2 regions of the Streptomyces sp. NPDC057638 genome follow, and region 2 is predicted to be linked to the other one. Evidence: riboswitches for the same ligand, from Rfam matches in the RefSeq annotation. Region 2 holds a riboswitch; the other holds the start of a gene.
What was found. Region 2 has a riboswitch for S-adenosylmethionine ahead of thrC (threonine synthase). Riboswitches for the same ligand answer to the same signal wherever they lie in the genome.

Region 1: another riboswitch for S-adenosylmethionine. It lies ahead of ACFVIM_RS07455 (aminotransferase class V-fold PLP-dependent enzyme); the one in region 2 lies ahead of thrC (threonine synthase).

The regions. Positions count from the first base shown of each region.
Region 1 covers NZ_JBHVHF010000033.1:4,786-9,173, reverse strand. The annotation lists gene ACFVIM_RS07460 (glycerate kinase) at 1-1,049, shown strand, start outside; gene ACFVIM_RS07455 (aminotransferase class V-fold PLP-dependent enzyme) at 998-2,374, opposite strand; SAM riboswitch class IV at 2,669-2,786, opposite strand; gene trpD (anthranilate phosphoribosyltransferase) at 2,895-3,959, opposite strand; gene ACFVIM_RS07445 (cytochrome bc complex cytochrome b subunit) at 4,216-4,388, opposite strand, start outside.
Region 2 covers NZ_JBHVHF010000023.1:2,384-6,771, forward strand. The annotation lists gene ACFVIM_RS05680 (MoaD/ThiS family protein) at 469-744, opposite strand; gene thrC (threonine synthase) at 891-2,195, opposite strand; SAM riboswitch class I at 2,189-2,339, opposite strand; gene ACFVIM_RS05690 (glucosyl-3-phosphoglycerate synthase) at 2,534-3,472, shown strand; gene ACFVIM_RS05695 (hypothetical protein) at 3,511-3,717, shown strand; gene ACFVIM_RS05700 (trehalose-6-phosphate synthase) at 3,958-4,388, shown strand, end outside.

The sequences.
Region 1 (4,388 bases), on a different contig from region 2:
CCAGCGGCGGCCGGCTCGTGCCGCTCTGGGCCACCGGCCCCACCGGGGACCGCGTCGGCACCCACTTCGCCCTCCTCGGCGACGACGAGTCCACCGCCGTGGTGGAGATGGCGGCGGTCGCCGGGCTCTCCCTGGTCCCGCACGACCTGCGCGACCCCAGCGCCACCACCACCTACGGCGTCGGTGAGCTGATCCGCGCCGCCCTCGACACCGGGGCCCGCCGGATCCTCGTCGGCTGTGGCGACTCCGGCACCTCCGACGGTGGCGCGGGCGCGCTCCAGGCGCTCGGCGCCCGGCTGCTCGACGCCGACGGCCGGGAGCTGCCCCGGGGCGGCGGCCGGCTGCGCTCCCTCGACCGGATCGACACCTCCGGGCTCGACCCGCGGCTGTGGGAGACGGAGATACGCGTCGCCTGCAACCCGTTCAACGTGCTCTGCGGCGAACGCGGGGTCGCCCGCGTCTTCGGCCCCCAGAAGGGCGCCACCCCCGCCCAGGTCGAGCATCTCGCGTCGGCCCTCGAACACTGGGCCGACGTTCTGACCCGCGATCTCGGCGGCCGGTTCGACCTCCGTACCGACCTCTACACCGGTCCCGGAACCGGCGCCTCCGGCGGTCTCGGCGCCGGGCTGGCCGCCCTCGGCGCCCAGTTGCTCCCCCGCTTCGACGTCCTGCTGGACCATCTCGACCTCGACGCCCGGCTCGCCCGCGCCGATCTGATCCTCACCGCCGAGGGCGCGCTGGACCACCAGACCCCGCGCGGCAAGGTCCCCGCCGAGGTCGCCCGCCGCGCCAAGCGGTACGGACGGCCCGTGCTCGCCCTCGCCGGCACCCTCGGCGACGGCGCCCACCAGGTGCGCGCGGCGGGCGTCGACGCCTACGGCTCGATCCTGCCCGCGCCGGTCAGCCTCACCGAAGCCCTCAGCCGGGGCGGCGAGTTCCTCACCGACGCCACCGAGCGCGCGATGCGGATGGTGCTGATCGGGACCCGGCTGTCGGCTCAGAACGAGCCGGTGGGGTCCGGGACACACCGGCCGTCCTCGGTGCGGTAGTTCCACCGGGCGCCCTCGGTGACCAGTTCCCGTACGGCCCGTACGAAGCGCTCGACGTGCTCGTCGGGGGTGCCCGCCCCGAAGCTGACCCGGATCGCGTTCAGCGACCGCTCGCCCGGCGCCGCTTCCGGGGCGCCGCACTCCCCCGGCTGCTCCGCGTCGCTGCCGAGCAGGGTCCGCACCAGCGGATGGGCGCAGAAGAGGCCGTCGCGCACCCCGATCCCGTACTCGGCGGAGAGCGCGGCGGCGAAGTGGGAGCTGTTCCAGCCCTCCACCACGAAGGAGATCACGCCGACGCGCGGCGCGTCGTCGCCGAAGAGGGAGAGGATCCGCACCTCGGGGACGGCGGCGAGCCCCTCGCGGACGGTGGCGATCAGCTCCCGCTCCCGCGCCACGAGCCCCTCGAACCCGGCCTCCGTGAGCGCCTTGCAGGCGGAGGCGATGGAGTAGGCGCCGATCACGTTCGGCGAACCGGCCTCATGACGGGCGGCCGTGGTGTGCCACTCGACCGCCACCCCGCCGTCCGCCCGGCGCGCGACCGTACGGGAGGCACCGCCGCCCGCCAGGTACGGCTCCGCCTCCTGGAGCCAGTCGGCCCGCCCGGCCAGCACCCCGGCGCCGAACGGCGCGTACAGCTTGTGCCCCGAGAACGCCACCCAGTCCACGTCCAGTTCCTGGACGGAGACGGGGTGGTGCGGCGCGAGCTGCGCCGCGTCCAGCACGATCCGGGCGCCGTGGGCGTGCGCGGCGGCGGCCAGCTCCCGTACCGGCCACAGCTCACCGGTCACGTTCGACGCGCCCGTCACACAGACCAGCGCGGGCCCGTACGGGTCCCGGTCCGCCAGCGCCCGCTCCAGCGTGGTGACCGCCTCCTGCGGGGTACGGGGGGCGTTGAGGTACGTCACCCGCGCGTCCCGCCACGGCAGCAGCGACGCGTGGTGCTCGGTCTCGAAGACGAACACCTCACACCCGGCCGGGATCACGGCCGCCAGCAGATTGAGCGAGTCGGTCGTGGAACGGGTGAAGACGATCTGGTCACCGTCCCGACAGTCCAGGAACTCGGCGACCGTCGCGCGGCTGTTCTCGAAGAGATCGGTGGAGAGCTGCGAGAGATAGCCCGCCCCCCGGTGCACGCTGCCGTAGTACGGCGCGTACGCGGCCACATCGTCCCAGACCCGCTGGAGCGCGGGCGCGCTGGCGGCGTAGTCCAGCGCCGCGTAGGTGACCTCGCCCCCGGTGACCAGCGGCACGGTGACATCCCGGCCGAGGACGGGCAGCGGGGCGGCGGTGTCGATGACGGCGGCGGCGTGGGCGTGAGCGGACATGACGGAACTCCTGGCGGCAGGGCGGAAGACGGGGACACCCACCGGGCCGGGAGCCGGGACATACCGATACCTCGACCGGCGCCGGAGCGCGGGCATAGACGTCGAGAGGTGTCGGAACTACCCAGGTATGGGACCGAGTACGGACCGGGACGCGCGCGTTCCATCAACGCGACCGCGACCGCGACCAGCCGGGGTGGGGGTGAGAAGGGTGCTGAAGAAGGGGCGTTCAGCCCTAGCGCATTCGCTTGCTCACGAGACTGCTCCCTTGAGGACCAGGACCCCAGGGTTCGCAGGGGTCCGCGCTTGCCGCGGGCCTCGCTGCCAGCGGCCTGGTCTTCACCCGGGGCACCCCGCCACGGACGGAGGGTTGCCGGACAGCGGGCCGGGGCCGTAGTCGCTGTCGCTCATGACCTGCGAGGACGCTATGTCACCCGCCCCACCCCCCGCAACCCCGGCCCACCATCCGGACACCCCTCGGGCCCCAGGCGTCGGCCCGGGGCCCGAGGGGTGGGGCGGCCGGTCAGGCGGTGGTCGCGGTGATCCAGCGGGTGAGGGAGGTGGCGGCCGCGCCGGAGTCGAGGGACTCCGCCGCCCGCCCCATCGCGTCCGAGAGCTGCGACGCCAGCGGCGCCGCCGTCGGATCCAGCGCCACCAGCGCGGCCGCCGAGTTCAGCAGCACCGCGTCCCGTACGGGCCCCCGCTCCCCCGCGAGCAGCCGCCGGGCGACATCCGCGTTGTAGGAGGCGTCGGCGCCCCGCAGGGCTTCGACCGGGACCAGGTCGAGGCCGACATCCCGGGGGTCGAAGCGCTCTTCCCGGACGGCCCCGTCCCGTACCACCCAGACCCGGGAGGTCGCGGTCGTGGTCAGCTCGTCCAGGCCGTCGTCGCCCCGGAAGACCAGCGCGGTGGAGCCGCGTTCGGCGAGGACGCCCGCGAGGATCGGCGCCATGCGGGCGTCGGCGACGCCGGTGGCCTGGGCGGTGACCTTGGCCGGATTGGTCAGCGGGCCGAGGAAGTTGAAGGTGGTGCGGATGCCGATCTCGCGGCGGGCGGCGGCCACATGCCGCAGCGCGGGGTGGAACTTCACCGCGAAGCAGAAGGTGATGCCCGCCTCTTCGGCGACCTCGGCGACGCGCCCCGGCGACAGTTCCAGGTTGACCCCGAGCTTCTCCAGGACGTCGGAGGCGCCGGAGGCGCTGGAGGCGGCGCGGTTGCCGTGTTTGACGACCTTCACGCCCGTACCGGCGACGACGATCGCGGACATGGTGGAGATGTTGACGGTCTTGGCGCCGTCACCGCCGGTGCCGACGATGTCGACGCTGGGTCCGGGGACGTCGATGAGGTGGGCGTGGGCGTACATGGTCCGGACGAGTCCGGAGATCTCCTCGACGGTCTCGCCCTTGGCCCGCAGGGCGACGGCGAAGGCCGCGATCTGGGCGTCGGTGGCCGCACCGCTGAGGATGCGGTCCATCGCCCAGGCGGTGGCGTCGGCGCTCTGGTCGCGCTGGTCGAGGAGGGCGTTGAGAACGGTGGGCCAGGAGTGGGCCAGCCCGCTGTCGCCGCCTGCCGGGGTCTCAACGCTCATGGTCCGCTCCAGGGTCCATCGAATCGACTGGGAAGTGTCCCGAACGGGGGACACCGTCCACCCTATCCAGTGCGGGGAACGGCGAAGAGCCCCGTCCGGCGGTTGGACGGGGCTCCGCGCTGTGGCGATCAGTCGGTCAGTCGATCCGTGTGATCAGTCGATCTCTCGATCTGTCTGAGCCTCTGTGGCTCGGTGAACCGGTGTCCCGGCCTCGCGGCCGGTGCGGTGACCGGCCGGAGGGGCCGGTCACCCGCGATCAGTGGTGGCCGTGGCCCTCGCTGATCTCCTTGTACTCCTCCGGCGTGGCCTTGGGGATCTGGTTGCCCTCCCCGTAGAAGCCCTTGCTGAGGCTGACCCGGGTCTTCTCGATGATGCCGGGCTTGCGCTCGACACCGTTCTCGTCGACCGTCGGGCCGAGCTCCAGCGGCT
Region 2 (4,388 bases):
TGGCGACCCCGTCCACGAGGGGCGGAGAAGTTTCTCAGGTGTGCGCCGGAACGCGTCGACCGCCGCTGAATGTATCTGTCCAACTGCCCTCTGCAACAGGTCAATCGGACGAGAAATCCCGCCCCGAGCGATAGGGTAATTAACCAGAATTCAAGCAATTCCGGGGCAAGTCGGGCCCGACAAAGGAGACTTACAAGACAATCACCGGAGCATATTGGCTGCTTCTTATCGCCCCAGGGCGCATTCTCATAGGCGGCTCAGCAAGGGCGAGCATCGCGCGTTCCCCAACTGTAGCGTGCTCAACCATGCAGAATTGCCCCCTCCGTTTCTCTGACGGAGAGGGCAATTCTCTGGATTACGTAAGGTAATCGTCCGGGTACGGCGATCCGGTGGCCCCACGGTGATCACCCGGTGGGGTGGTCACCCCATAGCGGGGGGCGCGGGGGCCGTCCGGGGCGCCGCGAGGGGTCAGCCGCCCGCGACCGCCGGGATGATCGAGATCCCGGCGCCGTCCGGCGTCGCCGTCTGGAGGCCCTGCTCGAAGCGGACATCGTCGTCGTTCACATAGACATTGACGAAGCGGCGCAGCTTGCCCTCGTCGTCCAGGACGCGCGCGGCGATACCGGTGTGGTTCTGCTCCAGGTCGGCGATCACCTCGGAGAGGGTCGTCCCCTCGGCGGGGACCTCGGCCTTGCCGCCGGTGTAGGTGCGCAGGATGGTCGGGATACGGACGGTGACGCTCATTCTCGGATCTCCCAGAGAGAGGGGAACAGGAGGAGGTGGGGGTGGGCGCCGGTCCCGAAAGACCGGCGCACGGGAGCCGGGGGCGGACCCGGCCCGGGGGCGGACCCGCGCGGCGGGTCCCGGCGCCCCGGGCGCCCGGATCGTGACTAGCCCGCCAGCCCCGCCGCGCGGAACGCGTCCAGGCTCGGCCGGATCGTCGCCGAAGGACCGGTCGTCGGGGCGACCGCGTCCAGGGTCTTGAGCCCGTCCCCGGTGTTGAGGACGACGGTGGTCAGCGAGGGGTCGAGCACCCCGTTCTCGATCAGCTTGCGGGTCACCCCGACGGTCACCCCGCCCGCGGTCTCCGCGAAGATCCCCTCGGTCCGGGCGAGCAGCTTGATCGCGTCCACGACCTCCTCGTCCGTGACGTCCTCGACCGCTCCCCCGGTGCGCCGGGCGATGTCCAGGACATACGGCCCGTCGGCCGGGTTGCCGATCGCCAGCGACTTGGCGATGGTGTCGGGCTTCACCGGGCGTACGACGTCGTGTCCGGCCTTGAAGGCGGCGGCCACCGGGGAGCAGCCCAGCGCCTGCGCGCCGAAGATCTTGTACGGGCGGTCCTCGACCAGTCCGAGCCTGATCAGCTCCTGAAGCCCCTTGTCGATCTTGGTGAGCTGGGAGCCGGAGGCGATGGGGATGACGATCTGGTCCGGCAGCCGCCAGCCGAGCTGCTCGCAGATCTCGTAGGCGAGGGTCTTGGAGCCCTCCGCGTAGTAGGGGCGGAGGTTGACGTTGACAAAGCCCCAGCCCTCGCCGAGCGGGTCGCCGATCAGCTCGGAGCAGAAACGGTTCACGTCGTCATAGGTGCCCTCGATGCCGACCAGCTCGCCCCCGTAGACGGCGGCCATGACGACCTTGCCCTGCTCCAGGTCGTGCGGGATGAAGACGCAGGAGCGCAGTCCGGCACGGGCGGCGGCGGCGCCGACGGCGCCCGCGAGGTTGCCGGTGGAGGAGCAGGAGAGGGTGGTGAAACCGAAGGCGCGGGCGGCCTCGACGGCGATGGCGACGACCCGGTCCTTGAAGGAGTGGGTCGGGTTGCCGGAGTCGTCCTTGACGTAGAGACCGCCGGTGACCCCGAGTTCACGGGCGAGGTTGTCGGCCTTGACCAGCTTGGTGAAGCCGGGGTTGAGATTGGGCCGCTCGGCGACATCGGCGGGGACGGGCAGCAGCGGCGCGTACCGCCAGATGTTCGCCGGTCCGGCCTCGATCGCCTTGCGCAGCGCCTCGGGGTCGCCCTCGGGGAGTTCGTACGCCGCTTCCAGCGGGCCGAAGCAGGAGGCGCAGGCGAAGATCGGGCCGAGGTCGAAGCGCTCTCCGCACTCACGACAGGAGAGGCCGACGGCGGGGCCGAGGCGGAGGGGGGTGTCGGTCGAAGTCTGCACAGCCATGGAGGCGAGGCCCTTTCTCCTCATCTTCCTCATGGCGCGTTTCGCCATGAGACGGATTTGGCACCTTCCCAAGCCGGGAGCCTCGCGGCGCCTGTATGGCGACGGAGACCGGCTGGAGGGTTGCCGGGGCTTCAACGGGCCGTATCCCTCTGCCCCTCTGGATGAGCGCTATTCGGTTGTGAGCGGCGGACCCCGGGCCCCCGTGAAGGGAGGACGGACCGGTCGGCCGACGCGGAACGAAGGACCCCGACATGCGCCGGGCCTCCGTGTTGTTCAAGACTGTAACCGAATGCCCTAGCGGTTGAGACAGAGGTCCGCACCGCGAGATGGATCACAGACGGACGCGAGTGGAGTGGCGAAACGTGCTCGAAGAGGTGGAGCGCTGGCTGGCCGGACGCTCCTGGACGGCGGCCGATCGTCCCCTGGGCGCGCTGCTGGAGGCCAAGCGCTCGACGACGGTCAGCGTGGTCCTGCCCGCGCTCAACGAGGAGGCGACGGTCGGGGAGATCGTCACCGTCATCCGCCGGGAGCTGATGGAGGCGGTGCCGTTCGTCGATGAACTGGTGGTGATCGACTCCGGTTCCACCGACCGCACCGCCGAGGTGGCGGCGGCGGCCGGGGCGCGGGTGGTGCACCGGGACTCGATCCTGCCCCGGATCCCCGCGCTGCCCGGCAAGGGCGAGGTCCTGTGGCGATCACTCATGGTCACCAAGGGAGAGGTCGTCTGCTTTGTGGACGCCGATCTGGAGAACTTCTCCGCGGACTTCGTCACGGGGATAGCCGGGCCGCTGCTGACCGATCCCGAGGTGGCCTTCGTGAAGGCGATGTATGACCGCCCCCTGGGTGATGCCGCAGGTCAGGGAGGCCGTGTCACCGAGCTGGTGGCCCGGCCGCTGCTCAATCTGCACTGGCCGGCGCTGGCGGGCTTCGTCCAGCCGCTGGGCGGCGAGTACGCGGCGCGGCGCTCGCTGCTGGAGCGGCTTCCCTTCCCTGTCGGTTACGGAGTGGAGTTGGGCCTGCTGGTGGACGCGCTGCACACGGTGGGCCTGGACGCCCTGGCGCAGGTCGATGTGGGCTCCCGCCGCCATCGCCACCAGGACGGGCAGGCGCTGGGCCGGATGGCGGCGGCGATCTACCGCACCGCCCAGCTCCGCCTCTCCCGTGGTCATTTGGTGCGCCCGGCGCTGACCCAGTTCGAACGGGCGGAGGAGGGGTTCGTCCCCCGGACCCACGCGGTGGACACGGAGGAGCGCCCGCCGATGCGCGAGATCAGTGAGTACGCGGCGCGTCGTGCCGCATAAGGCGGGATAAAACCGATAAGTCCATGAACATCCCCTCCATGAAACTCACCCGAAGAGCACTGGCCCTGCTGCCCCTGACCTCGGCCCCGCTGCTGCTGACCCCCCTCGCCCACGCCGACACCGTGACCGGGCTCCCCCAGGGCGACCCGGTCACCGAGCGCCTCTGGCTCCTCGCGGGCCTGGCGCTGAGCCTGACCGCCGCCGCCGTTGTCGCGGTCGCCGCCCTCCGCTCCCGCCGCCCCTGACCGGGCCGGGGCGGACCGGTTCGCGAGCCGTACGCGGAGCCTCCGGGGCCGGGGGCGGCCGGTGTGAGCCAGCTCGGGCGTACGCACGTTTGAGGGTTTACCGGACGGGCTAGGTTTCGCGACATGGTCTCCGAGCCCCCCGCAGCAACGGACGGCACCACCGCACCGGGCGGCCCGTCCGCCGCCCCCGCCCCGGACGATCCCGAGCCGGCACCCGCGCCCGCGCCCGCGCCCGCCGGGATCCTCGTCGCGTCGAACCGCGGCCCCGTCACGTACTCCCTCGCCGACGACGGGACGCTCACCTCCCGGCGCGGCGGCGGGGGCCTGGTCTCCGGGCTCTCCGCCATCGGCGCCGAGGCCGACGCGCTCTGGGTCTGCTCCGCCCTCGGTCCCGGCGACCGCGAGGCCGTGCGCCGCGGGGTCGGCGAGGAGGGGGTCCTGATGCTCGCGATCGACGAGACGGTCCACTCCGACGCGTACAACGGCATCGCCAACTCGGTGCTCTGGTTTGTCCACCACATGCTCTACCAGACCCCCCTGGAGCCGGTGTTCGACGCGGAGTTCCGCCGCCAGTGGGCCTCCTACGAGAGCTACAACCGCTCCTTCGCCGAGGCGCTCGCCGACCGGGCGGCCGAGGGCGCCGCCGTCCTCGTGCAGGACTACCACCTCGC